One region of the Mesobacillus sp. QJM3NY_10 genome, then DNA from elsewhere that is predicted to be linked to it. Evidence: predicted binding sites of a transcription regulator. Region 1 holds the regulator's gene; the other holds the start of a gene.
What was found. Region 1 encodes LexA, which represses DNA repair genes until DNA is damaged. Its sites were predicted from a motif close to CGAACATATGTTCG; they were not measured.
Positions count from the first base shown of each region.

Region 2: AC0VX7_RS02030 (malate synthase) is a predicted target of LexA. The motif match lies at 4,869-4,882, and genes of this name have one in related genera.

Region 1 covers NZ_CM149675.1:1,962,240-1,977,973, forward strand. The annotation lists gene AC0VX7_RS09700 (ATP-dependent DNA helicase) at 1-681, shown strand, start outside; gene AC0VX7_RS09705 (hypothetical protein) at 887-1,090, opposite strand; gene lexA (transcriptional repressor LexA) at 1,254-1,877, opposite strand; gene yneA (cell division suppressor protein YneA) at 2,032-2,346, shown strand; gene AC0VX7_RS09720 (YneB family resolvase-like protein) at 2,371-3,015, shown strand; gene AC0VX7_RS09725 (DUF896 domain-containing protein) at 3,094-3,327, shown strand; gene tkt (transketolase) at 3,659-5,668, shown strand; gene AC0VX7_RS09735 (VOC family protein) at 6,008-6,433, shown strand; gene AC0VX7_RS09740 (ABC transporter permease) at 6,474-8,414, opposite strand; gene AC0VX7_RS09745 (ABC transporter ATP-binding protein) at 8,404-9,165, opposite strand; gene AC0VX7_RS09750 (ATP-binding protein) at 9,264-10,268, opposite strand; gene AC0VX7_RS09755 (response regulator) at 10,261-10,956, opposite strand; gene AC0VX7_RS09760 (SDR family NAD(P)-dependent oxidoreductase) at 11,180-11,926, shown strand; gene AC0VX7_RS09765 (lysozyme family protein) at 12,034-12,729, shown strand; gene AC0VX7_RS09770 (hypothetical protein) at 12,881-13,030, shown strand; gene AC0VX7_RS09775 (FMN-dependent NADH-azoreductase) at 13,072-13,707, opposite strand; gene sirA (sporulation inhibitor of replication protein SirA) at 13,960-14,400, shown strand; gene AC0VX7_RS09785 (YneF family protein) at 14,570-14,785, shown strand; gene AC0VX7_RS09790 (hypothetical protein) at 15,269-15,430, opposite strand; gene AC0VX7_RS09795 (GNAT family N-acetyltransferase) at 15,569-15,734, shown strand, end outside.
Region 2 covers NZ_CM149675.1:396,307-412,040, forward strand. The annotation lists gene AC0VX7_RS02000 (DUF6345 domain-containing protein) at 1-99, shown strand, start outside; gene AC0VX7_RS02005 (hypothetical protein) at 120-536, shown strand; gene AC0VX7_RS02010 (hypothetical protein) at 1,127-2,347, opposite strand; gene AC0VX7_RS02015 (hypothetical protein) at 2,361-3,194, opposite strand; gene AC0VX7_RS02020 (ATP-binding cassette domain-containing protein) at 3,191-3,880, opposite strand; gene AC0VX7_RS02025 (GntR family transcriptional regulator) at 3,883-4,263, opposite strand; gene AC0VX7_RS02030 (malate synthase) at 4,968-5,822, shown strand; gene AC0VX7_RS02035 (DMT family transporter) at 6,084-6,563, opposite strand; gene AC0VX7_RS02040 (DMT family transporter) at 6,576-7,004, opposite strand; gene AC0VX7_RS02045 (ArsR/SmtB family transcription factor) at 7,084-7,398, opposite strand; gene AC0VX7_RS02050 (DEAD/DEAH box helicase) at 7,698-11,492, shown strand; gene AC0VX7_RS02055 (hypothetical protein) at 11,485-12,219, shown strand; gene mutM (bifunctional DNA-formamidopyrimidine glycosylase/DNA-(apurinic or apyrimidinic site) lyase) at 12,459-13,262, shown strand; gene AC0VX7_RS02065 (DUF429 domain-containing protein) at 13,494-14,153, shown strand; gene AC0VX7_RS02070 (Nif3-like dinuclear metal center hexameric protein) at 14,318-15,106, shown strand; gene AC0VX7_RS02075 (RNA polymerase sigma factor) at 15,415-15,734, shown strand, end outside.

The sequences.
Region 1 (15,734 bases):
GTATTTGCCCAAAACATCCCGTTTGTATTTTCTTCAGCGACCCTGTCCCAGGCTGGAGACTTCAGCTATATAGCGAAAAGCCTTGGAATTGAAACATACTCATCCTTTACTGTAGCTTCACCATTCGACTATGAAAAGCAAATGGAATTCGTAGCACACATCGAGGATGATGAACTAAAGAAATGGAACAAAATAGGGGACGACATTATTAGTAAGAATGGCAGCTCGCTTGTACTGTTCTCTTCTATGCAAGAAATGGAACGATTCCGGGCATGGACTGAAAAACAAGAATGGAGTTTCCCTATCTTGTTTGAGGGAGACCGCGAAATCAGTGAAACCGTAAAGGAATTCCAGAATGACGTCGATTCTGTTCTCTGTTCCTTCAACCTGTGGGAAGGCCTTGACGTACCAGGAGAGTCACTGATTCAAGTCATCATTTCGTCATTGCCATTCCCGCCTCATGACCCAGTCTTCCAGGCGAAAAGAAAGCATGCGGATCATCCAGCTGCTGAGGTAGATATACCCTATATGCTCCTACGCCTAAGACAAGGAATGGGACGATTGATCAGAACCAATCAAGATAGCGGAACCGTACATGTATGGCTTAATCAAAATCAAAAAGCTGCGTACTATGAAGAGTTAAAAGGTGTACTGCCTGTTCAAAATATTCAATGGAAATAAAAAGATCCCGAAAGGACTAATCCTTTCGGGATTTTTCTGGCTGGATAAGAAAGTATAAAATTTTCACTTCGAGAATTGTCCAGCTCCAGCGCCTAGCCCCTCGAGTCGCTTCGGTCCTGCCAATGAAGTCAAAGAACGACTTCACTGTCAGGACCTCCAGCGCTTGTCGGGGCTGACCAAGGCGCTGGAGCTTTTCTTATAGGTGTTAGTCTCTGCAACCGCACTTTCTGCGTCGGCGGTCACGATCGTCATCTCGATCATCCCGTGCACCGGCTACTAAATCCTCGATCAAACAACGGCGCACAGCACGGCAAAGGTCATCAAAATCAACAGTTGCCCTGACTCTGTCTCTGTCACGGTTAGGGTAAAATACGCCTGCTACATCATTGTCATTACGATTGTATCCCATTAGAAACTCAACTCCTTTCCATCATGAAAGATACTTACACAATATCTTATGTGGAGAAGGACAAGTTGTTAGGGTCTCTACCTATTTTTCTAATAAATGTGCTAGTCTCATATGATAAAAGTTCAATAGAAAGAAAAAAAGCAAGCGGAGCCCGCTTGCTTTTTTAATGCATATGCCGGTATACACCGATTACTTTACCAAGTATGGATACGTTACGTAGGATGATTGGATCCATCGTAGGGTTTTCCGGCTGGAGCCTGAAATAATCCTTTTCCTTGAAGAAACGCTTAACTGTTGCTTCATCATCCTCTGTCATTGCTACAACAATGTCTCCGTTATTAGCAGTCTTTTGCTGCTTAACAATAACATAGTCACCGTCGAGGATGCCTGCTTCAATCATACTGTCACCCATGATTTCAAGCATGAAAACCTGCTCATCATGTGGAACAAGGCGATCAGGAAGAGGGAAGTACTCTTCTACATTTTCAATGGCTGTGATCGGCATACCAGCTGTTACTTTACCGACAACAGGTACATTAACCACTTTATATTTAGGAATGCGGCTATCTTCTTCTATTTCCAGGATTTCTATTGCACGCGGCTTAGTAGGATCGCGTCGGATCAAGCCTTTGCTCTCAAGTCTTGCAAGGTGTCCGTGGACAGTGGAGCTTGATGCAAGCCCAACCGCTTCACCGATTTCGCGTACAGATGGCGGATACCCTTTTTTCTTGACTTCGCCTTTTATGAATTCAAATATATCTTGTTGCCGCTTAGATAACTTTGTCATATTTACGCACCTCGTATATTTTCTTGTCCTAATTATACCATGTCTATTCCACAGATACAAACATAAGTTCGAATTTTTGAGTTGACACGAAACAAACGTTCGATTTATAATAAAATTAATTAACCGAACATACATTCGTTAAGGGGTGCCGTAAATGAAAAAACTTTGGGAAAACTATTCATATGCCTTGATCCTGCTTGCAGTCAGCTTAATCTTTTCATTCGTAGCAAAAGCGCAATTAAATAACGAAGATGCATACATAACTGTTACTATAGAAGAAGGACAATCACTGTGGGAAATTGCAGAGGTGTTTGCCAGCGAACATAATTTTACCGAAAATGAATTCGTTAGCTGGGTAGAAAAAGAAAACGGAATTATTGGGGAAATAGTCTTTCCGGGAGATGAACTGGTAATCCCTGTTGTGGCTGAACAGATGGAGCCTACCCAGATTGCCGGAGCAGAAAGATAGATTGGACTAGAATAAGGTGACAACATGAAAGCAATCATTTATTGCCGCGTAAGTACAACGAAGGAAACGCAGGAAACTTCGCTGGTCAGGCAGGAAGAAGAGTTACTGCGTCTGGCAAGCAGTTATGGTTTTGAAGTAGCGAGTATTATTAAAGAAAAAGCTAGTGGCTATGATCTTGAAAGGGAAGGGATCCTGGAACTGCTGGAATTGATCAAGGACAAGAATATAGGGGCATTGCTCATCCAGGATGAAACAAGACTTGGAAGAGGTAATGCCAAGGTTGCGATTCTTCATTGTATCCTAAAAGAAAATGTAAAATTATATAGTGTCTCCCATAGTGGAGAACTCCAGCTTTCTGAATCAGATTCCATGGTGCTGCAGATTGTCAGTATGGTGGAAGAGTATCAGAGGAAAATCCATAATATTAAGATTAAACGTGGCATGAAACGAGCGATTGAGCATGGTTATAAGCCACAGCGCAATCTGAAAAATCAAGGTGAGCATTCCGGCCGTGACCGGAAAGAGATGCCGGTTGAGGAAATCGTCAAGCTGCGGAATAATGGATTGACATTTGCTGAAATTGCCGCCACATTAAGAGGATTTGGGTACGATGTATCTAAGGCAACAGTGAACCGAAGATACCTTGAGTTCATAGAGACAAAAGAATAACGAAGCTCTAATCTTGTAAAATCGCAAGAATTTTAGTAAGATGTCATTTGACGTAATTTTTTACAAAGGAGCTTTACAATGCTATCAAGTGATAAAATTGCTAGAATCAATGAACTGGCAAGGAAAGCAAAATCATCTAAGTTGACGGAAGAAGAAGCAAAGGAACAGACGAAGCTTCGTGCAGAATATCTCCAGTCTTTCCGGTCTTCTATGCTCAATACACTTAAAGGTGTTACCATTGTGGATCCAGAAGGCAATGACGTTACGCCTGATAAGCTCAAGGAAGAAAAAGCGAAGAATAAGCTTCATTAAATATATACTAATTTGGAATACATGCGACATGTATTCCATTTTTATTTTGTTGTATTTATGATAAATAATCGACTAGTTTGTTTCATCTCCCTAAATAAGTGGAAATTAGACTCAGGTAAGATCCAGAGGTAATAATGCGTCGCACTAAAAATCACTTCTTTGGATTTTTTTCACCCACAAAGGCGATCATTTACATATCAACAGCGAGTTTGTGTCAAAATAGATAACAATACGGCCATTTCTGTCTCTTTCAGGCACAATTTGTTGTATAATAATTTCTCTCGCTATAATATTAAGGATGTAGCCAGTACCTATAGAAAGGATGTATTTAATGTTTAAAGAAATTGATATGCTTTCAATTGATTCCATTCGTACCTTATCAATTGATGCAATTGAAAAGGCAAATTCCGGCCACCCAGGCATGCCAATGGGGGCAGCTCCAATGGCATACACATTGTGGACTCGTTACATGAACATCAACCCTAAAAACCCAGAATGGTTTAACCGCGATCGTTTTGTATTGTCTGCTGGACACGGTTCAATGCTGTTATACAGCTTGCTGCACCTTGCAGGATATGATCTGACAATGGATGATATTAAACAGTTCCGCCAGTGGGGCAGCAAGACTCCAGGACACCCTGAGTTCGGTCACACTGCTGGTGTAGACGCGACAACTGGACCACTTGGCCAGGGAATTGCTATGGCAGTTGGTATGGCAATGGCTGAACGCCATCTTGCTGCTGTTTACAATAAAGATAACTATAATCTCGTTGATCACTATACATACAGCATTTGCGGTGACGGCGATCTAATGGAGGGTGTATCTGCTGAAGCAGCATCACTGGCAGCTCACTTGAAGCTAGGCAGAATGATCGTGCTTTATGATTCAAACGATATTTCTCTGGATGGAGATCTTGATAAGTCATTCTCAGAAAGTGTTGAAGGTAGATTCAAATCATATGGCTGGCAATACATTCGCGTCGAAGATGGCAACAACCTTGAAGAAATCGCAAAAGCAATTGAAGAAGCTAAGACAGATGAAGATCGTCCTACTATGATTGAAGTAAAGACTGTCATTGGTTATGGTTCACCAAACCTTTCAGGTAAATCGGATGTTCACGGCGCTCCACTAGGTGCTGATGAATTGAAGCTTACTAAGGAAGCTTATAAATGGACTTTTGAAGAAGACTTCCATGTTCCAAGTGAAGTATATGATCACTTCAAACAGCAAATCGTTAATAAAGGTGAACAAGCGGAACAGGCTTGGAACGAGCTTTTCGCAAAATATAAGAGTGAATATCCTGAACTGGGAGCCCAGCTTGAGAAGGCAATGAAGGGTGAGTTAGTAGAAGGATGGGATAAAGACATTCCTGTATACGAGGAAGGAAAGAGTCTTGCGAGCCGAGCTTCCTCTGGAGAAGCACTTAACGGAATCGCGAAAAACCTTCCTTACCTGGTCGGTGGATCGGCTGACCTTGCCGGATCAAACAAAACAATGATCAAAGGATCAGGTGACTTCTTCCCGGGTTCATTCGAAGGGCGTAACATCTGGTTTGGTGTTCGTGAATTCGCTATGGGTGCTGCGATGAACGGTATGGCACTTCACGGTGGACTTAAGGTATTTGGCGGAACATTCTTCGTGTTCTCCGACTATTTAAAGCCGGCAATCAGACTTGCTGCATTAATGGGCTTGCCTGTAACATACGTATTCACACATGACAGCATTGCGGTAGGGGAAGATGGTCCTACCCACGAACCAGTTGAGCAGCTTGCTGGACTTCGCGCTATGCCGAACCTGTCAGTCATCCGTCCTGCAGATGGTAACGAAACAGCGGCAGCGTGGAAGCTTTCAATTGAATCAACTAAGACACCTACAGCTCTTGTGTTGACTCGCCAAAACTTGCCAACAATCAAAGATACTGACAAGAATGCTTACGAAGGCGTATCTAAAGGTGCTTACGTCATTTCTCCAGCTGGAAAAGACAATGCTGATGCATTGCTTCTAGCAGCAGGTTCAGAAGTCGGCCTTGCCGTGAAAGCACAGGAGGCTTTAGCTTCTGAAGGCATCGACGTTGCTGTTGTGAGCATGCCTTCATGGGATCGCTTCGAACAGCAGTCCAAGGAATACAAAGAAAGTGTTATTCCGAAGTCTGTCAAAAAGCGCCTTGGAATCGAGATGGGCTCTTCACTAGGCTGGCACCGTTACGTTGGTGACGAGGGTGAAGTACTTGCGATCGATACATTTGGTGCATCTGCTCCAGGCGAAAAGATCTTAGAAGAGTACGGTTTCTCCGTTAACAATGTAGTAGCACGCGTAAAGGCATTGCTTGAGCAAAACTAATTAACATTTAAAATGACGAGTATGGAATTTGATTCCGTACTCGTTTTTTTGTAAATTATAAAATAATTTCAATGTGGATAACTATACGGGTTTTCTTAATCCAGCTCCAGCGCCTAGCCCCTCGAGTCGCTTCGGTCCGCCCAATGAAGTCAAAGAACGACTTCACTGGTCGGCCCTCCAGCGCTTGTCGGGGCTGAACAAGGCGCTTGCGCTTTTTGTTCTTAGATACCAGTTTGATCTCCTTGCTGTACGGGCAAGATAAATCATTGTATTATAATGGAAAATGTGGTAGGATTAAAAAAAGAACAGATGTTCCTATTTTAAAAAAGAGGTGCTGTCATGATAACAGGTATTGTTCCTTATCTAGTAACAAATGGAAATGGCCAGGAGGCAGTGAAATTTTATCAGCATGCATTAGGTGCAGAAGTCATCAGTCTGCAGACATTTGGAGAGATGCCTCCCAATCCAGAGTATCCGCTTCCTGAAGAGGCAAAAGATCGGGTCCTGAATGCACAATTGAAAATTGGTAACGCCAGCTTAATGTTATCGGATACTTTCCCCGGCCATCCATACCAGCTTGGATCCCAGGTAACGATAGCAATTTTAATCGATGATGCATCAGAAGCAAAAGAAATATTTGATCAACTGCAGGAGGGCGGAAAAGTAACGATGCCACTGCAGGAAACATTTTGGAGTCCTGCCTATGGGCAGGTGACTGACAGATTTGGCGTGGAGTGGCAAGTTTCCACAGAGAATCGGAAATAAATGATAAAAAGCCAGGCTGCTTACGCAGTCTGGCTTTACATCATAGTGAATCATGTATAACCTTCTTTGAATGGATAACCGATAGTATGCCGAAGGTTGAGTAAAGTAAAGTATAGAGTACCATGACAATGAACATTGGCAGCCAAAGTTCTGTCCCGAATAAGAACCAGCCGGATTTCACTGCAAAATAGCTGTGCATCAGGCCGATTACTAATGGTATCCCAAAGTTAAAAGCTTGTTTTGCCTGGATTCCTCTTAATAAATCTCCCTGGGTAAATCCCAGTTTTCTCAGAATTGTATAATTTGGTTTTTCATCCTCGCTTTGATCCATTTGTTTAAAATAAAGGATACAGCCTGAAGTGACGAGAAAGGTTAATCCGAGAAAGCCGACAATAAACATGGCAAGTCCCATCTGTCTTTTTTGAATATTTGTGTTGTCAAGCCGGGATTCATTCATGCCTTCTTCGTTGTACTTTTTCTCATTGAACAGGGTATTTGCTTTAATCAAGTCTTTTTCATCCTTGATATCAACACCAATATATAGGGACGAACTTTTTTGGATACTAGGGTTCAAATCACCTTTTAGTTTTTTGAAAACACTGTTTTCAACGACTACAACAGGAGAACCGCCAAAATATCTTGAGACTGGATAATCTTTTTTCATGCCAAGATATCGCAGGGGAAGGGTATTCTTGTTGCCGATGAGTTCAATCGGTCCAGAGTCTTTCATAGAGATGAATTTCATCATGATGTCGCTGTAGCCCGTCAGATAGCTCTCGTCTTTGGCAAGTTCAAAACCATCGACAGACTTTTCGCTTATAACAGAAACACTCATTGCTTTAGGGTCCTGGGTATATTCCTCCATTTTCAAGCCAATAATCGCCTCTGCGTTAATCACTGCTTGGAGGACCTCGATTTTTGTTTCTTTAAAAGGAATCCCGTTAGCACTTAAATCTTCTCCAAATCGATTAAAAGCGTCATCTGTTACAAATGAAAAATTAGCTGGAACATTATTTTTCGCAATCTGTTCCGCTGAATAATAAGATATATAGCTTAAAGACAATAAGCCAATGGCCAGTGCAGATACTGTCGTTATGATTGTAAGCAGGACTGCGTTGGTTTTCATCCGAAACATGATGGAAGATAAAGAGAGTACTTCATTAATATTTAAATAGCCGTCCTTCTTCTTTCTTATAAGATTGGCGATCGTACTTACAGAACCTTTATAAAATAGATACGTTCCAATAATGACAGAACCAAGGATAAAAGTCATGGCCAGGAACAATTGAGAAACTGTTGTGAAATTACCATTGAAAAGTTGGGAAGAAACATAGTATCCTGCTATAATCAGTAAAATCCCGAGGAAGCCAATGATGCTTTCCAAAAGAGAAAGCTTTTTCGCTTTTGATTCTGATGAGGATATCACCCGGAATAAAGATAAGATGCTCTGCCTCTTAATGAAAACAAAATTCATCAGCATGATAACTCCAAAAATACAGGTGAACACAATCAATGTCTGAGTTAAAGCTGTAACAGAGAAGTTCAGTGACGCAATTCCATCCACCTGGGTTATTTTAAACAAGATCAGGAGGATCAGTTTGGAAACAGAAAAGCCTAGAAATATGCCAAGTGCTAAGGAAGTGTAGTACAGGATAATATTTTCAGCGGTGAGAATCTTGAAAATTCTGCTCTTGGTCATACCTATTAACTGAAATAAGCCGATTTCCTTGCTTCTTCTTTTGATAAATATGTTGTTGGCATAAAGTAAAAATATAGTCACGATTCCTACTAGTAGAACGGAAGCTGCTTTGATTGCAGCTCCACCTTTAATGGACCCTTTTGTTTCGTCCATGGCGGGATCGTATTGAAGGGTGACAAACGCAAAATATAGGGCAACACTGAAAATCAGCGCAAATATATATAAATAGTAATTTTTTAAGTTTTTCTTCAAATTGCGCAGCATGATTTGATTAATGCTCATAATGGACACCGCCCAATATCCCTTGTGTTTTCATGATGTCCTTGAAAAACGCCTGCCGTCCTTGATCACCCTTATTTAACTCTGTAAAAATTTGTCCATCCTTGATAAAAATCACTCGGCTGGAGTAGCTGGCGGCAACCGGATCGTGAGTAACCATGACGATGGTCGCTTTTCGCTTAAGGTTCAATTCACTCAGCTTATTTAAGAGATCCGATGCTGATTTTGAATCAAGTGCTCCTGTCGGTTCATCCGCAAAAATGATACTTGGTTCATGGATGAAGGCTCTTGCTGCTGAGGTACGCTGTTTTTGTCCACCGGAAATTTCATTTGGATATTTATCCTGGATGTCTTTGATCCCCAGTTCAGCAGCTAAAGTCTCGAACTTTTGGTCAGCCTCTTTCTTTGGTGTTTTACTGATAGACAGTGGCAAAAGAATATTTTCTTTTACTGTTAATGTGTCCAGCAGGTTGTATTCCTGGAATATGAATCCTAGATGCTGCTTACGGAACTGGGCCAACTGTTTTTCCTTCATTTTAGTAATTTCATTTCCATCTATCTTAATCGACCCATTACTCACAAGATCAATAGAGGATAAGACGTTCAACAAAGTGGTTTTTCCCGACCCGGATGCACCCATGATACTGACGAACTCACCCTGTTTAATTTTTAAATCAAGTCCCTTCAAGACTTCTTGCTTATTGAATTTATTGCCGTAAGTTTTATGAAGTTTAATAGCTTCCAAAACGATCATCATTCCACATCCTTTCTTAGATATCCTCATTATAAAATCCATCAATTGTCTTTTCCTTCGAATCAGCGAACAATCAACAAAGGCATGTGACATTTTTGTCACATGCCTGTTATCCTGACAAATTCATTGCTTTTAGGAAAGGTGAGCCTGAAGGTACTTCCTATTCCAGGCTCAGATTCTGCGGTAATCTGTATCAAAAGTGGCTTAGCCGCCTTGCTGGCCAAATATAGTCCCATGCCTGTTGCTGCTTTATCCTGATGGTGAGCTGTTGAGGTAAAACCTTTATCAAAAATTCTTGGCAGGTCCCGAGAGTCAATTCCTCTTCCGTTATCATTCACTTCCAGCGCAACCTGTCCGTTCCTATCAAAGCTTCTTATTGATATATCTGAATCCGCACTGTATTTCACTGCATTCGTTAACAACTGTCTAATAATGAAAGATAACCATTTTGCATCTGTCAGCACTTCTCTAATTTGTAAATCCACATCAAAACCAATGCCTTTTTGGATACACCATGTTTGTAAACTCTTAATTTCCGCAAAAATTATGCCTTCCAAATCTGTAGTTTCAATATACAAGTCATTTTCCATAAACGGGATCCGTTTTTGATGGAGTTGTTGATCGAGTAAAAGATGGATTCGAAGCCATTCATATGTCATCTCTTTTTTCAAAGATTGGTCACTTAAACGGTCTATCATTAGGTGCAAAGCAGTAAGGGGTGTTTTTACCTCATGAATCCATGAAAGCATTTCATCTTTTTCCTGCTCTAGATAAAAGTCACTTAATTCTGCAGTCTTCCTTAGGCCTTCTGATTGTCTGGACATACTTTCGGTGACGATTTTTTCAAAGGGAGTATCTGGGTGAGGTATCCTTGATAGGTCAAACTCCTCATCCTTTTCGGAAATCTCATGATAAAATTTAGTCTCTTTTGGAAATCGGAAGAAAACAAAGATTGTAAAGATAAGCAAGGATAAAAATGCATAATAAAACACTGAGCTTAGAGAAATCGCTGGATCTATATAAGCAATAAAGATTAAAAGTGCCTGAAGGGCTAAGAACAGGAAGATCCAGCTGCGACGTTCCTTAAGGTAAGATCTAACCATTAGTCATTTCCTCTTCAACTGCGATATAACCCTGACCTACCTTTGTTTCGATTTTATTGCCCAAACCAATCTCCTCAAGTTTTTTTCGAAGGCGATTCACATTAACTGTCAATGTGTTATCACTAATAAACCGTTTATCCTCCCAGAGACTGTTTATAATTTGATCGCGATTCACTATTTGATTTTTCTTGTCGATAAGGATCTTTAATATGTACATTTCATTCTTGGTTAATTCTACTGTTCCACTATTATTGGCGACCATGTTTTTATCAAAATCAATCGTTGCGCTGCACCAGGTTTTAAGGCTACTTTGGATTGTACTGTAATCATAGACACGTCGAAGAATAGCCTGTATTTTTGCGATCAGCACATCAAAATGGAATGGTTTTTGAATAAAATCATCCGCACCAAGCTGCATCGACATGACCATATCTGTTGGATGGTCCCTGGATGAAAGGAAGATGATAGGAACATTTGAATGCGAACGGATCATACGGCACCAATGAAAACCATCAAATTTAGGCAGTTGAATATCGATGATCACCAAGTCAGGCTTAATCATGGCAAATTCCTGCATGACCTTTTCAAAATCGGAAATTCCATATACGTCATAAGACCATTGGGATAGCCGACTCTTGATTTCACTAAAAAGAGAAGAATCATCTTCAATTAACAATAACTTAAACATTATTTACACCACACTTCTAAATACTCCATAATAATTCTATAGGAAAAATATATTACAGAACAGGATTTTTAAAGAGGCTTCCTTATTTAAATGTAAATCGAGTGTCTTATTTGGGTATTTTGTTTATGACTTTTGTTTAACATCTAATCTAATCGGGATAAGAGTGAAGGGTATATAAAACGGGAAAAGCTATAAGGTATATGTTATGAAAGGGATGAAAGAAATGGCAGGAAGTGTAGAGGGAAAGGTAGTTATCATAACTGGAGGAGCAAATGGGATTGGCAGAGGAATAGCGAAGGCTTTTGTTGAGAAACAGGCCATTGTTTGCATTGCCGATAAAGATGAAGAAAAGGGTAGGGAAGTTGTCCGCTTTCTGGAAGAGACAGGCGGAAAAGCCGCCTTTTACAAAACAGACGTCAGGAAAGAAGAGGACATATTAAATCTAGTAGAGAAAGTGCTGAAGGATTTCGGCAAAATTGATATTTTAATCAATAATACAGGGGTTTCGAGATTCAAGCCTTTATTTGAGCTGACGACTGCCGAATGGGAGGATGTAGTGTTTACGAATCTACGGAGTGTTTTCATTGGTTCGCGTGAAGCTGCCCGCAGGATGGAGGCAGGAGGTCGGATCATCAATATTGCTTCTACAAGAGCAACAATGTCTGAGCCGAACTCAGAAGCTTATGCTTCATCCAAAGGCGGGATTGTTGCATTGACCCATGCACTGGCAGCTTCTCTTCAAGAGAAGGGGATCACAGTCAATTCTATAAGTCCTGGCTGGATTCAAACAGAGGACTATGATGAGCTCAGGGAGAAGGATCATCTTCAGCATTGGTCTAACCGTGTCGGGAAACCCGAGGATATAGCTAAAGCCTGCCTCTATTTAGCTGACCCAGATAACGATTTTATAAATGGACAGGACCTGGTCATCGATGGTGGAATGACACGTAAAATGATCTATGAAGAATAATTAAATGAGAGGGAGCTGCAAAAATGATTGCGGCTCCCTTTCAACTTTCAATTTTTTTTTATAGAATAGGAGGAGGAGAAAGTACGCAATTGGGAGAGAAGTAATGCATGAAATACACGAAAAAGAAGCCCAAAAAGAAAAAGCAAGTCCAGAGAAACTTCAATCTGGCAATCTTATTATTTATTGCCTTTATTGGTTTTGTCCTGCTTGATAGATTCCTGGATTTATATAATCAGAGTTTCACTAAAATGAATGTTGGTGTGAATAGTTCAATTGGAGAAGTTGCCAAGTATACTCCGATGATAGAGGAAGAATTAAAAAAGGTTGGGCTGGACGGACATACCGTCACAGTCGCAGCTTTGATGATGCAGGAAAGCCGGGGGAAGGGCGGGGATCCTATGCAAGCCTCTGAATCTGCTGGCCTTGCACCAAATACGATTCAGGATCCTAAACAAAGCGTCCAACAAGGTGTAAAGTATTTCAATCGAGTTGTAGAGTATGGAAATACGAAGCAAGTGGACTTCCCCACAGTCATCCAGTCATACAATATGGGAATCGGCTATATTGATTTTGTAGCAAAAAACGGTGGTAAGCACAGCGAGGAACTGGCTAAGAAATTTTCGATGATCCAGGTTGAAAAAAATCCCCAAACATATAATTGCGGCGGTGATAAGAACAATTTCCGTTATCCTTATTGCTATGGTGATTTCACCTATAGCACAAAGGTTGCAAAACATATGGAATCAATTACGGTGAGCATTCCAGCTGAATTAAACGAGGCAAGTACGAAGCGTTCTTTTTAAATTGATTGATATGATAAACAGTCAAAACATCCGAATATTCGGGTGTTTTTTTTGTTATGGAAAATTTTTCGGATAAAGGAGGAAAAAAGAATGAACACGGTAAATATATTAGTAACAAATACCTATACTAATACTCAGGAGGTGTGTATAAATGTTTGAATATGGAAAGGACATTCCACTGGACGGCGCGGCAGTAAATCAGGCGGCTCAACAAGGAAACTTTGAAGAACAGGAAATCTCGGAAAATGCTGTTTTCAATTTCGACCATCGCAAGGACATTCCATTGGATGGAGTAAAATAATTCAGTAAAAAAAAGCCTGAAAACAGGCTTTTTTTGCTGGTTTAAAATTGTTTAGCAAGCTCGTTCGCGCGTTGAATCGCTTGTTGCTTGATTTCCTGAGCTTTATCAGGCGTAGCTGCCATACCTTCTACCGCCAGTGTTTCAACATCAGTCACACCCATGAAGGCAAGAACTGCACGAAGATAACGGTCTCCAAATTCCAGATCTTTAGCAGGACCCTCTGAATAAACACCGCCTCGTGCCTGGATATGAAGGGCTTTTTTACCACCTAGCAAACCAACCGGTCCTTCTGCAGTATACTTAAATGTCTTACCGGCGATTGCAATATTGTCAATGTAAGCTTTCATTTTTGGAGGGAAACTGAAATTCCATAAAGGAGTCGCAAAGATATACTTATCTCCTGCGATAAATTGGTCTGTCAGTTGATTAATCGAGCTGACTTTTTGTTTTTCATCGTCACTAAGCTGTTCGAAAGCAGATCCTTGCTGTAATTTGCCCCAGCCACTGAAAACGTCTGTATCAATGAAGGGAACGTCCATTTTATAAAGGTCCAATCTGATGACCTCATCCTCAGGATTGTTTTCACGGTAGGCTTTAATGAACTCCTCCCCAACCGATAAACTGAACGATTCTTCCACCGGTTTTGGATTCGCTGTAATGTAAAGTACTATAGCCATGCATAGTCATCCTTTCTCTTTCTGATTAACATTGATATATTCCCCTGATTACAAGACAGTATTCCTTTTCTGGGATAAAATTTGTGAAACTTTTAATTTCGTGACAGCTGAATCTTATGAATTTATAATGAAAAAGTAAGAAAGTTTTGAATTCGACATAATTAGTGGTTTTTTTCGGCATCTTTAGACAAACGCAGACTGAACGTTTTCCTATAATAAAGACAAAAGCTTGTCTGCAGAGGAGGGGATCAAATGAGATCCTACCAGCTATATCTAATAGAAGATGAATTTGCCTCCCATTATTTCGGAAGAGAACGGATGTTTTACCAATTGTTTTTGGAATATAGTCAAGCAAACAACGATTTGAAATCTATCATTGCAAAGCAAGTCAAGTTCGTTACAAAATCCATTCCTGTGCTTCGCATCCATCAGCTCCTGCATCAACAGCTTTCCAAGGCAAAAGGATTTCATGTTGAGGACGGCACATATATTTATGAAAATAACACAAATAACAGTTCAGCCATACTTAGAGTGCATGAGAGATGGCTGGAGTTAGATTCCCATGGACAAGTCGACGCGGAAACTGTCTTTTTTGAAATCCTCCGCAAATGTGAATCATCCTTTCTTGCTATCGATCTTGAATCAAACAAATACGGCTGGCTTAAGCCGATTAAAGAACGTAAATATGTATAATGAAGGTTGATGCACTAATTGCCGATTGTTTTTAGTGCATCCATTGTGAAGTTAATGCAAAAAGTTTTCAAAATGAGTTTATTTAATAGAGAAAAAAACCTACAGATATTGTATAATAGCAGTTGGTTTAGTACACTGTATGTTAGACAACATGAAGGAGGAAGTTTTTATGTGGGATCTAATTCTAGTTGGTATACTGGCATTGGTTGTCGGTGTAGCTCTAGGATTTTTCATTGCTCGTAAATATATGGAGAGCTACTTGAAGAAAAATCCGCCAATCAACGAACAAATGCTTAAAATGATGATGATGCAGATGGGTATGAAACCATCCCAGAAGAAAATCAATCAAATGATGTCAGCAATGAACAAGCAGACAGGAAAATAATAAAGGACAAGCACTCATTCATTAGCGATGGGTGCTTTTCTTATTTGTAGAGTCTCTTAAAGACATTTTGAGGTGTGGATTGGATTGAAATGTCTAAGAAGAAGGATTTAATGGACATTTTGAGGTGTGGATTGGATTGAAATGTCTAAGAAGAAGGATTTAATGGACATTTTGAGGTGTGGATTGGATTGAAATGTCTAAGAAAAGAGATTTAATAGACATTTTGAAGGCGTGGGAGAGACCGAAATGTCCAAGAAGAGGGGTTTAATAGACATTTTGAAGCATGAGAGGAGTCGAAATGTCTAAGAAAAGGGATTTAATAGACATTTTGAAGTGAGGAAGGGATCGAAATGTCCAAGGAACTTAATAGACACTTTGAAGGATGGGGATAATCAAAATGTCTAAGAAAGAACTTTATGTAATGTATTAATCTCATCTGTTACTAATAAAATGTCTGCAAAAAAACAACGCCAGAAGATGGCGTTATTTTTGTTTGCCTGATTTGTCCTCAGCCTTAGTTTTAGCGCCTTGCTGAAAAATAGAATCGAAAAATTCGTCCGCAGTTTCCATTACGCCTCCATGAAGCTGGCCGTCAGCACCTACTTTGTTTTTATCACCTTTAACTGGATTATGGATTCTTACCATAGTATGCTCACCTCCTATAATTAGGCTTTGTCATCAAAGATCAAAATAACCGGCCAACAGCAAATGTTAAACAATGGCAGGACATCTGTTGGCAAATACAGAATATGAATCCTAAGGAATTTAAAAAGGGGATTATATATGTATCAATATTTCAACGGACTTGTCATACGGGAAGGCACGGAAGGAATACCGGCGGAAAAGGTTGAGAAGCTTTTTAAAGACGCGGGCTGGGTAAGGAACACTCCAGATTGGCAAAAGGAAAAGTTTTCACTGATATTCATAAATTCCACCTGGGCATTTACAG
Region 2 (15,734 bases), 1.6 Mb from region 1:
ATGCTGCCAGCATGGAAAGTATCAGTAGGTGAGAAGTCAACATACGTTGATGCTTTAACCGGAGAATATTTAGATGAAGAAAAACTAGTAATAAAATAACCAACTGAAAAGGTGATATTTTGTCTAAATATATATTAGTTTTTCTCTTGTGTATTGCGGTGTTATTAAGTGGGTGTAGCTCTGGGGATCCGAAAGAGCAGGGTGGAGTAAAGTTAAGAGAAGCCAGGACACTTATGAATAAAAAAGCGAAGGAAATAATAAAAGCTAATAGTGAAGCGGATTTTATTATATATAACGATTCGATCTATGAAAAAACTGAAAAAACTGATGTTAAAACAAAAGATGAATTATTTAAAATTGCTTCTTTATACAATAATAAGGGGAATTTTGAAGAAGGTATGGCAACGAAATTGCCCGTAGGTACAATGATTAAATCTGTAGAATATGATAACAATAAAACACCATTGCTATTCGCCGATTTGCCTGGCAATCCTAAAGTCTACAAACTTATATTTAATCCATATTCAAGTAAATAATTCATAGTATTAAGCCTGTCATTGGACAGGCTATTTTTTTAGAAACTCCATAATGTATCTGGCTTTTGAGTCGTTTTTACCAAGGTGGAAAGCATTAAATAAAGAGCAGTTTAAGCTGGCGAACCTTATTTCCAAAAGACCGATTCAAATAAAATATCCAGTTAGTGGTGAAGAGAAGGTGGAACGCCAAAGGTTGACTCATGAAATCTGAGTAACCGACCTCTTTTTTGGCAGAGTTTACAGTACGAAAAAGTAACGTTTGTAAAGAAAAACGATATGTGATTTGGGGGATAGTATGCAATCCTCAAATTTACACACATTATCAAAGTATTTGAATGTATGATAAATTGTATTTTTCTTATGTAGACATTAAACTCACCAATACCTCATGTGTTGCCACATACACTCTGGACATGTTGAGTGCGTGGTGAAAATTCAATTATCATAAAAAGGAGCCTTATCCATTGGTGGATAGGGCTCCTTCCGTAGCAAGAATGTATTCTAATGGATAAGGGTTTTTCGGTTCTCGAATGCTGCATAAGAACATTCCTGTCTGGTTTCAATTCCACCAGAAGGAAAGTCCCTTTGTCTTATTGCACATATATTTCGTGTAGAAATAGCTCGAACTGCCTTGTTTCATTCGATGAATCTTCTAAAGTTACTTGACCTCTAAAAAGTGTTTCACCTGTCTTTGCATCCGCAACAACCACATCCGCATCTATATTTAGATTTGGACTCATTTGTGAGGAAACAATGTATAGTTTACCATCGTTTACTTTTGTCATTTGACCCCCGGCATGACCATTTTCACCTGAGAGTTGAATACTGTAGGCTTTACCAGGTTGATTGTCTACCAGGCTATAAGGAGTTACTACCAGCTCTTGCCCATCTAATCTCGTGAAATAAATGAGAGAGCCGTCAAAGAAGCTGAGTTGATTCTCATCTAATCGCAATTCTGGTACATCAATTGTTTCTTTTTCTTTTGTTACTAAATTGTAGGAAATGATTTCTTGGTTTATAAATTCTTCTCTTATAGATTCCATATCTTCAATCACTTTTAGTTCCGTTTTTACAATAATCAGGTGGTTATTCGCTTCTGTCGGGGTGGTTTCAACTAGTCGTACGTTGATACGAGTATCACTTTGTCCATTCGTGGTGTCTACTATGGCTTCATGGTCACTTATTTTTTGATTAGCTATATTAATCGTATAGATATGTGCTTCTTCAGAGAAATTATCATTATTTCTCGTCATATTTCTGGTAATAAGGTATAACTCACCCTCAACCTTCTGTACATCATCCACAGAAATATACTCGAGTTCTCCACTATCAGGAACTTCCTCCGTGAAGGAGTCAATGCTACCGTCTTTTTTGTTTAACACTGAAATATGAAACTTAAAGTCTCTTGATCTTAATGAATCTAATCTATAATCTACAGTGGCATAAGCCAGAAATTCCTCGTTTTCGAAAAAATAGTTAACGAGTGGATCTTTACCACGCATGAAAGTCCGATATTTTTCTTGGAAATCCTTGATTACAGTTGGAGGCTGTCCGATTAGCTTGTCTAGAAAGGAACGGCTATCGTATGTAGATCCATCTGAAGTGACTTTTAAGTTTGTACCTACATAACTCATTGAAGAAGTATATGACCCCTCCAACACCAATGGCTTTATTTCTTCTGCATTACCACTTATTGTTTTGATCACGAACTCTGGATGTGATTCCGCTGACATAGTAGAAGAGACATAGAAGGTTCCAATGCTAAGCACTATAATGGTAATGGTCGCTATAAACTTCCAGTATTTTTTCATGTAAAAACACTCCTTATACGGTGATCTTTTTCGTTAATAGGAATCTGCTCATCCAAATAGATGCTGCCAGTATAATCAAACCCGTAATGATTTCAAGCACCAATAATTCAACCGGATAGAAATACCCATTAAGAACAAATTCTTGTAGAAGTAACGGTAAAATAAAAATCACCGATGCAATCGCAATATATACAAGGCCAGCAAAAGTCCCTTTCCACCTGAAACTTCTTTCCATTAAGATTGCGGTAAATATAACAGAAACAACCAACAAACCTGTTCCATAATATAAGATCAGTTCGACGAAGCTTCCTGGGATAATAATGGATAGTTCAGGCATATTTGTCAAAAGTTCACCTACACCCATATCGTTTCTAAACTCTTCTGGTACCATTGTTTTCATGACCAATATCTCGACCGGCAGTAAAATGAGTTGGAAGGCAACTAAGCCAAATGTCATGATAAGGATAGTGGTGATTTTTGCATAAAAGATATTCAATCTTGTGGTTGGAAGCATTAGTAATCGGTAAATAAAGGTGTTTTTCCCCAACCAATCACGATACCAAATGAGGAAGATGTAAAAACCTACACCAGCAATGCATATTGCGATTGGCCCTAAAAACCATACACTTCTTATGATTTGAAAGAAGCTCATATGACCGAAGGACTCTAGAAATTGTGCTTTTGGCATGAATTCTTCATAAATTTTTTTATCAGCCATATTTAAGTAGCTCTTTGATTGCACAATCACTCCGATGACTTGCACAATAAATGTGAAACTTAGTAAAACGGCAAATAGTTTAGCAACACGGTTAAATTCAAAATTAACGAGTTTTAAGTAATTCCTCATCGCTGATACACCTCTCTCATTACATCAATGACAGACTTTCCTTCGATTTCGCGTGCTTCTTCCGCACTGAATTCCTTGGACACCATTCCATCATCCAACAGGACAACCTTATCTATTAAATGTTCGATATCTCCTACCTCATGAGTTGTAATAATAACGCCGCGATTTTCAATCAAGTGACTTGTAAACACATTGGCAATATCCTCTCGACTGAACATGTCAATTCCAGAGAACGGCTCATCCATTAATACATAATCCACATCTAGTGCTAATCCAAGGAGCAGATTCACCTTTGCTGTATTTCCCTTTGAGAGGGAAGAAATTCGATCGCTTTGATTCAATCTAAAAAAGCCTAGTAATTCGGTTGCGCGTTCCTGATTCCAACTATTATAAAAGTCGTCCATAAACTCCATAGCCTCTGCTATTGTCATGTGTGGAAGCATCGTAATGGCATCAGGGATAAAAGTGATCTTTTCAAAAGTATGTTTATCTAGCGGTTTTCCATCTATTAGAATTTGGCCTTTATGAATGGGTGTAAGTGACATAATTGCATTTAGGATAGTTGTCTTACCAACTCCGTTTATTCCGATTAAACAAGTGATTTCTCCTTTTTTAGCTGTAAAAGAAACGCCTCTTAATATTTTCTTACGGCCATATTTCTTTTCAACGGCTTTTACTTCGATCATATTTAATCCTCCTTATCCCCGGTAGCTTTGTATTTTTTCCTAACCAAGTCAAGGAGCTCCTCGACTGGTACATTAATCGAACGAACAGATGTCACAAACATGTCAACTGCCTCAACAAGCAACTCATTTCTTACATTTCCTAAAACTTGTTGATCTGTGGTGATCTTGCTTGGGTGATTCTTTTCCGTATAAATCAAACCCTGTTCCTCCATTTCCTTATATGCTCGTTGCGCCGTGTTAGGATTCACTTTCATCCTATTTGCCAATTCCCGTCTTGATGGGATTTCTTCTCCAGGCTCTAATACTCCATTTACGATTTGTTCCTTAAAATAACGAACAATCTGTAAATAGACAGGATCCCGATTATTAAAATTTACAGTCATTGAAACAACTCCTATACGACCTATTAAGAAATTAGGCCATTTTAAGTGTGTGTATTAAGTAGTTCATACGCTATAGGTGTATTATATGGTTAGTACACTATACTTGTCAATTCTGTTTTTGGTATTTTTTTCTTATAAAGCGGACAAGAGGGGTTTTTCTCTAAAACAATTAGATGGAGAGTATATTGAAACCCCTCGGATTAAAGAGAGAATCAGTATGTATTGTGCTTATCTTAAAAGAAGTGTAACTCACCAACATTTCATGTATTGTCACATACACTCTACACACGTGGAGTGTGTGGCAAAGATTGTATTAAAATAAAAAAACGGCCCAGTGGGCCGTTTTTTTAATCGTACAAAGGATATAGAATATTTGAGAAAAACCACGATACTCCGGTGTGCACTAGGTTCAAGGGTTAGAACAAAACTTCATTTTACCTCGCTATAAAAGATTTTGTCAATAAGAAATTTGCAATAATTTCAAGAAAATGTTAAAATTGTCTTGCAATTGTTTTTTCAATCGTATTCCGAATTCCGCTGTATTTTTTTGCAGATCGAATTATGGATACGTTTTTTTAATATCCTTTTTAAACCGAAGAAAAATTCAAACAGTTGTGTGAGCTTTTAAGGTAAGTTAGTTGAATATAATTATTAATTTACTATCAATTAGTACCCGAGTTTTTTCTACAAGGAGGACTAGAATCATGAATTTAATCAATAAGAAAGTTACACACAAGCAGTTTGGCATGGGGAGTATAGTCGAACAGAATGATTCGAGTATTGAAATCCATTTCGCTTCGGAAAATAAAAAGTTTGTTTTCCCCGATGTATTTGGAGAGCACCTAAAAATACATGATAAAAGTGTTGCTAATTCACTCGATAAAATCATACAAAAAAAGGAATTGGAACGAAAAGAGGAAGAATCGAAGAAGGAAGAGGAAAAAAAACTGCAACGAAAATATCAGGAACTTCGCTTGGGACATGAAAAACTTATGAAAAATCATAAGCTTCATCCTGAATCACAAATGGTTTTTTGGTGTGACACAGAAGAACAGAATAGTTCTTTTTCAGAGTGGAAAGTTTTTTCAGGTGAAATAAAAAGTGGTAATAACAAGGGGATGCCAAACAAACCCATCCGCTTACACCAAAATAGCGCTGTCCTGCTAACAGAAATAGATTCCAACATGCCTGAAAAAGACAGACGTATCTTAGGTGTCTATATGGTGAAAGAGGATTTTATCGGTAAGCTTTGTGAAGATGGATATGTTCCTGCTCATTCTAAATACAGACTTCAACTAACAGAACAGGAATCGGATCAGATGCTTTTCTGGAAATATTATGTAAATGAAAAGCTTCCTCAAAAAATGACATGGAATACAGGGAAATACCGTTATTTCGATAATTTATGGATGGCTCAAATTTTGCGTGATATCGTTTCGCTGAAAAGTGATCCAGAGGAACGAGAGTTGGCACAACAATTTTTTGACCACTTTTGTAAAATGAATCAGATAGTAGAGCAAGATTTGCCAAAGCCTAATGGCGCATTAATGCGTGAATAGACGTTAGCCCAAGGATTATAAGAAAGCCAGGGGGACTGACACATTTTTCTTACTCATTACTAATGTCGATTAGTGCCTGGCTTTGAGGTGTGAATAAATAGGAGAGCCTTATCCTTGGCGGATAAGGCTCTTTCAGTAGTTTCCAGCAAAGGCCTGATCTCCATTAAGGACAGGTTCCTGCCAGTTGTAGATGTTGTAAGAAAGGGGAGGCGTTATTGTTTCAAGAGAAAAGCACTAGCCCCTTTTGGTACTGCGCCTGTGTTACTTAATGGTGTTATTTGAAAGGGATTGTTCGCTTGAGCGTTTATTTCCTTTATAGATAAAATAAAGAGCAATAATCATAAAGAGTAAGGCGAAAGAACGTTTCAGATCTAAAGTGATAACTAAGCTATCGAACCAGCCAAAGTGATCAATGAGCATACCAATTACCAGCTGACCAATGATTCCTGAAATATTGGTTGCAATGACCCCGATTTTTGGAACGGCCATGACTGTGAGAAGTAAATACAATGTCCCCAAAAAAGCGGCGCTTAATTGCCATTTAGGGGCTTCCAGAAGTGCAAGCAAATTACCTTGTCCCCAAAAAACAATCATAATCGCTAGGAACATTGTTCCTGTTAGAAATGTTAACAATGTAGTTTCAAGTGTTCCTGCTTTCCGACTCAATGTACCATTGATAGACGATTGTGCGCTTAATGTGATTCCACCTAATAAGGTGAATAAAATCATTAATATACTCATTTCTCATACCTCCTAGTTAACTAAAACAAGTGCAATAATCATCGAAATAACTGCAAATATTTTTTCTTTATTCATTCTTGATTTTTGACTGCCAAGCCAACCATAATGCTCAATAACCATACTCATTACTAGTTGACCAATAATTACTGCAACCATAGTGATCCCAACACCGACAAAAGGAACACTAATCACAATAGAAGTCAAATAAACTACCCCTAAAATCCCGCCAAGTAGTGTCCATTTAGGTGCTGCCACGACATAAGAAAGTTTACCTTTTCCAAAGAATAACCATAATAATCCCATGATTATTGAACCCATAAAGAAGTTATAAAAACTAGTTTCAAGCTGTCCTATTGATTTCCCAAGTTCACCGTAAAGAGCTCCTTCAAAACTAAGTGCTGCCCCTGCTAGTAATGCTAATATATACGAGAAGTAACGCATTAGATGTTCTCTCCCATCGTTATATTTATATATCTAGAATAATCGATATTATAGGTAAAAAAATACAGAAATCAAGTTATCAGATTTCTGTTTTAAAATAATCAGCTAACTGACGAATGACTTCTTCGTTTCTTCTATAATAAGTCCACTGACCATAACGTACAGATTCAAGCAGACCAGCTTTCTGCATCATATTTAAGTAGTGTGACACCGTAGATTGAGAAGCTTTAGCTTTTTCTTGAATATCCCCTACACATACTCCCCCTTTAAAACTTACCTCCCTTGGCAGGTGAGCGCCTTGTTTAGGAAAATACTTCTCTGGCTCCTTCAACCACTGTAAAATATTTAGTCGAGTTTCGTTTGATAACGCCTTAAATACATCGATTATTTCCATGTTGGTATTATATATCGATTATTTCCGATATGTCAATGAACAGTATTTCGAATAAATCGTTAAGATTGCTAGAGGCAACCTTTGGCTATTATGGAATAAAGATTTTGAAAAAAGTAGACTTAAACAAATGGGTGCGTATGTATTATAGAGTTCACCTGTATTAAAGGGCTTCATGCTTCGTTCAACGTCCCCATGCTTCCCTATAGATTATGCTATAATAACCTAGTTAAAAAACTGTATATAATTATAGATTAATGGACTATTTCAAAACTTTTTCTTGTTAAAAAGCAGGTGGATAAATGATTAATACTAAAAATACGGCGTATCGTTGTCCGATCGTTTTGACCAATAAGGCAAAGAGTAAAATGCGAGAGGCTGGGTTGGATGAGCGATCGTTTTTTTTATTGGAGAAATCGTTTTATGTTTATATAGAAAAGTATCCGCAATCGGCCGATGGTCTCGTTTCGGCTGCCTTGTTTTTTGACATTGAAAGAAACGAAAGACTGGCAGAGAAATACGGCAGGTTTGTGGTCGTTTTCCATTGTTTAGTGAAAGAGGATGGATTTGTTGCGACGAATGTAACGACAAGACCGGCACATATCCCATTGCCGTCTAATTGGCGCATTTCTGCAGATCTCACTTTTGACTTGAATGGTCAAGGTAGCGGACCGTTACCGATTGGGTTACTGAACTTGATTCACAATATGCCGGTTGCACAGGAAAGCTCTATGTATGTGAAAAAGCGGATTGCGAGTTGGGAAGGCTACCTGAAAATTCAGGAGCAGTCCGCAGATATTCCTGATATAACATCCCGCTATTCCAAGCTTTTATTCAATGATGATTTCAATATGGTAAAAATAACCGGCTGTGAGCTAAATGAAAAGGAATGGAAGTCACTCAAGGACATGAGTGTCAAGCTAAAGGGAATTGACCAGGATATCGGCAAAGTTCTGAAAGCGAATCGTTCGGCTTCCACGGTTGAGGTGGAAGTACACAGTTATATGGAAGCTCAGGCCCGCAGGCAGCAGTTTGATGTACATCCTAAGGAAGTCATCTTTAGCAATTTTGCAACCTTAAGCCAGGTGAAAAGACTTCGTCAAGGGTTTAAGCAATTGGAAAACGGAATGGCTGCGAATCCTGAACTGGAACGCCTTTTATTTGAAAATAAGCCTCCGGTCAAAGAGGTTAAAGCTCAGGCAAAGCTGCAGTTTCACAATCGATTGAACGAGTTCCAGCAGGCAGCGGTCAATGGTGCTATGTCTGCTGAAGACTTATACGTCATCCAAGGGCCGCCCGGAACAGGAAAAACAACCGTTATATCTGAAATCTGTCTGCAAAATGCGAAGGCGGGGCTGCGCACTTTAGTTGCTTCGCAGTCGAATTTAGCGGTCGACAATGCCCTCGGACGTTTGCTGGCAACGAAGGATATCCGAATCCTCAGAGTGGGACGGACGGAAAGCATTGAAGAAGAGGGTAAAAAGTTCATCGAGGAAAATATCGGACAGTATTGGAAAGACCATACGCTGCAGGAAGTTTCCAGCCAATTAGAAGCTCGAACCAAACGTGAAACCGAAATAGAAATGGAATGGACGGCGAATGAACAGGCACAAGATACGCTCCAGCAACAGCTTGTGGAACTGGAAGCGGAGCTTGAGGCAAAGAAGAATGCACAGCAACAGTATAATGAAGTTCAGACCATTATCGAAAAGCATAAAAGGAGTCTTCATGATGTTGAACAGGAGGAGCAAGTAGTTCAGCAGCTTATACAGGAAACCGAACAATCGCTGCGTTTGTTAAATGACACCATTGATAAAGACAAAACGTTTCTGGTCGAAGAGCCTGATCGGGACTGGATCCAAAAAGAGCTGGAAGCCAACCAAGAAGAGATTGTACGGCTGCAAGACAGTGTAGCCCTTCTGGTGCTAGAAGACGAAATGAATGAACTAAAAGAAATGATCGGCAAGGCTTCTGCTGAATGGGAGAAATGGAAACAGGCCAGTAAAGAAACGGATGCCCTGACAGAAAGAATAACTGCCGCAAAAAAATTCAACAGTTTAAAGTGGATCATTCTGGAACAAAATCTGAACCGTTCGCCACAAGTGCAGTCATTAATCGCAAAGCTCGATCCTCTTCGCGAAAGAATCTCCCAGCTGGATAAGTTAAAGGAATATAATGAGAAATTAAATCCTGCGATTTCCTATCTTGAGCAGCTTTTGGGGGAGAAGGAGAGGTACTCCAAGCTTCAGGAACAATTGAAAAACATGCCTCCCGTTACTACTTCTGCGATCGAAATTGACCAATTTTTAGAGCAATTAAGAAGTGAGCTAAAAGAAAAATCAACCATCCATCATAACAGGATTGAAACATTTCTTAAGGGACTATATGGCCGGAGACATTTTATTTGGCAAAAAGCGGCCCAGCTAAAACTGAATGATTTCGATAAAAAAATGGCCCAAGAAGCACTTCAGCATTTGAAACAGGAACTGATCGGCCAGCTTCAGCCTATTCTCGATGAAAACAAGATGATGCAGCAAAAGTATCAGCGAGAGATGGCCGAACATACGACCAAGCTTACCTTCATGGAAAACAAGCACGCACAAAAGAGCGTTTCAGCAGTGATTATTCCAAATGCAAAGGAATTGCTTCATGAAAAAGAAGGCAAAGCGGTTGAACTGCAAACCAAGACAGAGCATTATGAGCAAGCAAAGCTTCGGGTTAAAATGAACCGCCAAAAACGGGAACAAGAATCTCTCCAACTGCAGCAAGCAAAGCAGAAACAAACCGAAATCAGTGTCAATCTTGCAAATCTCTCCTCCATAATGGAAGAAAAGGAAGCTGAACAAGCGCCACTACTTGAAATCATTTCTTTAGAACCCGAAAAAGGACACGAAGAGGTATTAAAGAAGATGGCGAGCGTTTCTTTTACCCGGGAGTCGTTGAAACAGGAAAAGCAGAGACTGCCGCTGTTCCAGTCAGTCCAGGGAATGTGGCAGTCTTTGCTTGAAGAAGCAAATGACCATGACCTGAATGAAATCCGGAAGCTTTATGTGAAGCATGCAAATGTAATTGGAACAACATGTGTGGCCTCCGCCCGCAAAGATTTTATTGAAAGCTACCCGGTTTTTGACGTTGTCATTATTGATGAAGTATCAAAAGCAACCCCGCCGGAGCTCCTTTTACCGATGCTGAAAGGGAAAAAAATCATTCTGGTCGGTGATCATCATCAGCTGCCGCCTCTTCTGGGGAACGATACTCTTGAGGAAACGCTGCAGGAAATGGCGGAAGAAAATGAAGACTTTGAAGGAAAAGCGGAACTTAAAAAGCTATTAAATGAGTCGCTGTTTGAGCGATTGTTTAAAAACTTGCCGAAAACCAATAAAACGATGCTCGCCATTCAATATCGGATGCATGAAAACATTATGGAAACGATAACGCCATTTTATCTGCAAGAAAACGAAGTGCTCCAATGTGGCTTAGTCGACTCTGATCTAGATCGGGACCACAAACTGGCATCACAGCTTATCCAGCGGAATAATCATCTCCTATGGCTCGATATGCCGAACGAGCCTTTATTTTTCGAAGAAAGAATGAAGGGCGGAAAAAGCCTGTACAACCCGGCTGAATTGAAAAGGATTGGCGAATTGCTGAAGGAATTGGATGATGCAAGTGCTGAGGCAAAACGAGCTGGAAGAATGGAAACCAATGTGAGGAAAAGCATTGGTGTCATCAGTTTTTACGGAGAACAAGTGAAAAGGATTGACCGCATGCTTCAACAGGAGTTGCATTTGCCTCATTTAACGATCCGCACCGGGACAGTGGACAGATTCCAGGGCATGGAGATGGATGTGATTCTGTTAAGTATGGTGCGTAATCACGATAATAGGCAGGATGATATCGGTTTTGCCAAAGACTATCGCAGGCTGAATGTGGCATTGTCGAGAGCAAGAGAGCTGCTTGTAATGGTTGGCAGCACGAAGATGTTCACTGAGCGGACGAAAAATAGGGATGCAAGAAAAATGTATACTCACGTTTTTGAAACGGCCAAAAAGCAAAATGGACTGAGAAGCCTGGAAGAGGTGGGTTTGCATGGATAATTTAAATAAGAAACTACGCTCGAGATTACTTGAAAATCCAGCTGTCCAAATCAAGAAAGAGATAATCTGGCATTTCCCGGTGATGATTTATACTGTGGCGTTTCATTCTGTGAAACGGTCTAAAATGGACATTCTCATGAAAATGATGCTGCTCACTTTTGAAAAGGCCCAAATTCGGCGTGCAGCCAATTTATCACAACTGCTGTTGGTTGAGGAGCTGTTCATTGAAGATTTGTTGAAGAAAATGCAGCGTATGGGTTTGATCACACTGGAAAAAGGAATCTACAAGCTGACATCGAAAGGGCATGAGCAGCTAAAGACAGGGATTATGGAAGAGGATTTGCCAGAAGAGTCGGCGGTGCTTTCATACAGCCCGATTCACGATGAGTTTTGGCCAGAGATGACCGAGCCTCTGCCTGAAACGGACGGAGAATTGCCGCTTTACCGATATGGAAACCATCAGAAGATTTTAGAGAAGGACCGTATCCTGCAAGTTCTCACAGAGAGCAGGAATGGTGAGGTGGAAGACGGCTTCCAAACAGTAGTAGCTGCTGTAAATAGCGTTGACCAGCAGAAAGTTGAACACATCCCATGCCTCGAATTTCAACTCTACAATAAAGAACAGGACAAATTCTATGCGCGTGTCTGGAATACCTTGCTCCAACGCTGGGATGAAACGTTCGAAAAGCAGATAGAAGAGAAAGAACGTTTGATATGGCGGGAATAATAGGCAGAAACAAAAGAAGCAAAGGGACGTGAACTGTGCCCGGCTTAACAGACATTTGAAGATAGCGCCTAGCGGTCAAAAGAGTGACTCCGGAATTGTACCGGGGTCATTTTCTTTATACCAGAATTCTAGCCCATCTAGGACACATACAATTGACGGATTCCCTGAAGGCCAGCCATTTATAATAACTCCTCAGTAGGAAATACTGTAAAACAAATGGTGAAATGGGGGACAGAATTATGCCTGAATTGCCAGAGATGGAGACATATAAAACATTACTGGGGTCATTGATTGGTGGGCAAAAAGTTTCGAATGTTGAGATTGGGCGGGAAAAGTCTATTAATGTTTCAGTTGACGGGTTTACTATGCAAGTTTCAAATCAAGCTATAACAACGGTTACTAGAAGAGCTAAATATTTAATATTTCAATTACAGGATGGGAAATGTTTATTATTGCACCTGATGCTTGGCGGATGGATGTTTTTTGGCAAAGAGGAGGATAAACCAGACAGGACCATTCAAGTAAAGCTATCATTCGGGGAACAACATTTATATTTCATTGGACTGCGATTGGGCTACCTGCATCTTTTATCATCTGAAGAGGTCCAGGAAGAGTTTAAGAAACTCGGACCTGAAGTGCTTGATCCTGATTTTACATTGGGTGCCTTCCATCAACTAATGGATAAAAGAAGAGGAACAATTAAAACAACATTAATCAATCAAGAAGTGTTAGCTGGGATAGGGAATGGGTATTCAGATGAGATTCTTTGGCATGCAGAGATTCGCCCTGATAAAAAAATCAATGATCTTGAAGATCAACAATTATCACGGCTATATCATTCGATGCAGTTCATCCTTAAAAGAGGAATCGAACAAGGTGGTTATATGGAAAACCCGCTATATAAAGGAGATGGCAAAACAGGCGGCTACCAATTTTATGTTTATGACAGAGAAGGTAAAGAATGTTCTCGCTGCAATGCGTCCATTATAAAAAGTGAAATCTCTTCACGGAAAACTTACTTTTGTCCCAATTGCCAGCAATAAATGAAAGTTTGCAGAAACACATTGTGATGCTGTTGAGAAGAATGTATTTGCAAAATTAGAGAGTCTTATCCTTGGTGGATAAGGCTCCTTTAGTAGTTTGTTTTATTTCCATCTTTTGGTGTGTTATATTGGTATGAGCCTTTGGAAGCCCTTTTGTTCATTAAGCAATATCGTGAATCGTTTTTTCTAAGAATGATTACAGTCTGTAATTACCTAAGTGAGGTTTTTTATATGAGAGTAATCGGAATTGACCTATCAGGTCCAAAAAATCATAAGGATACAGTTCTCACTATTTTCAAACAAGAGGAAAACCACCTGGAATTGGTTAAGTGGGCAAATAACTTAAGCGATCAGGACATATTGAAAGAGGTTTTTGAGCAAAGTCAATTGGATGAGGTAGTTATCGGAATTGATGCACCCTTATCCTATGAAGACGGTGGAGGAGATAGAAAAAGTGACCGGGAACTAAGAAAATTCATTGTGAAATTAGGGATGAGATCCGGGTCAATCATGCCGCCAACCTTAAATAGAATGGTGTATTTAACTTTAAGGGGAATAAAACTTAGTAGAGAAATAGAGAATTTAAACGCTGCGTATCCCATTTCTTTAGTGGAAGTCCATCCAGGGGCCATAATTGGATCGAGACTATCAAAACAAAATATTGAATATGTGTTGGCTTACAAACAAGAACAATCCGCTAGAAGTTATATTCGAAATTGGCTTACGGAGCAGGGACTTAAGCAATTACCCATTGAAATTGAATCAGAAAGCCATTCCATCGATGCATGTGCAGCTGCGTTAGGTGCATGGCACTGGAAGGCTCCTTCGTATAGTGCAAAGTGGATATTCCCGGCCTTTCCCCCGCTACATCCTTATGACTATTGCTGTTGAGTTCAGCAGAAGTTGGCCGTAAGTATTGAAAATACTTTAAGTTCGGTGAGTTGTGATTTCTTTAGTAATCATTGCAGATACCTCAATTAATTTCACCTTTAGATTACAACCAAGGCAATAAAGAGATTAAAGGCAAAACAAGTTGAAACTGAGGAGGTAAGTAGATGGATGTTTCACATATTGTTAAAAGAATTAATGAACTTTTTAATATAACAAATAAGGAAATCTATTCAAAGGAATCTGGGGTTACATACCATGCAGATAAAAAAGTTAAAAAGTTAGGATACTGTGTGAACCTAACGCTTGAAACTATAGAGGAAGCAAGAATTCATGGTGTTGATATGATGGTGACTCACCACGATGCATGGGATGAAATATATGGCTTAAAAGAGGCATGCATAGAAAAACTAGCGGAATACGGTATAAGTCACTACTATAATCACTTGCCGCTTGATGACTGTAACTTTGGAACAAATGATAGTTTATTACAAAAATTGAATTTAGAAATTGTAAAAAGGACCCACGAATGGGAAGGGTTATATTTTGGCAGAATCGCAGAATATGAAGACGAAATTGAATTTAATGAACTAGTAAAACGTTTGGAAAATCTACTTGAAGAACCAGTTAAATACTGGCAGTTTAATGACGATAAGGTAAAGCGAGTGGGCTTAGTCTGTGGCAATGGAGCGCCAACAGCTTGCCTTAAGGAAGCAGTTGAAAATAAGTGTGATGTATACATTACAGGAGAATGTAATTTGTATACGATTCAATATGCTCAGTTTAAAGGGGTCAATCTTATCATTGGAAGTCATACTTTCACAGAATTCTTTGGAATTGAAAGTTTAGCATTTAAATTGAATGAGAACATAAAAGAACTTGATATAGTGAGACTTAATGAAGAGCATTATGAAGCGAGTATAAGAGAAAATAACAGGGAACTACGTATAACTTAAAGTAAAAGCCACCCCTACATCCAAGGGGTCCTAAAGCGATCTATCCCTTGTATTTCCGCCCACAAAGACGATCTCCCTAAAAAAGCCATTGAAAGGCCGAAGCGGTCCGAAGATTGTACTTGCATAAATTGGAGCCTTATCCTTTGGTGGATAAGGCTCTTTTAGCAGCAAGAAATTTTACTATTTGAAATGATATTTCGACTCTAGATTGAAACGGAAGAACCCGTGTCTCTTTGCTTTTCTTATTTTAGAGTGTCACAAAAGCTTGCAGGCATTCGTTATAAAGAGTGAAAGGAGGGAGGAATAACATGAAAGACCCAAACAAGGATTTTGAAAAGATGGAGGAGTTATACGAGCTGTATGAACAGAAAATTTATTATGTGGCCTATTCGGTTTTGAATAATATTCAGCAGGCTGAAGATGCAGTTCAAGAAACGTTTATTACTCTTTACCAGCATATAGATAAAGTTCACACCTTGAACACTCTCGACCTTAAACGCTACATTTTGAGAATCGCAAAAAACAAAGCGATTGATAGCTACAGAAAAAATAAACGGCATGGAATATTCTTGGATGAATATCAAAAAGAGGCGACAGAGGTAACAGATGAAAATATTAAAGACTGGGA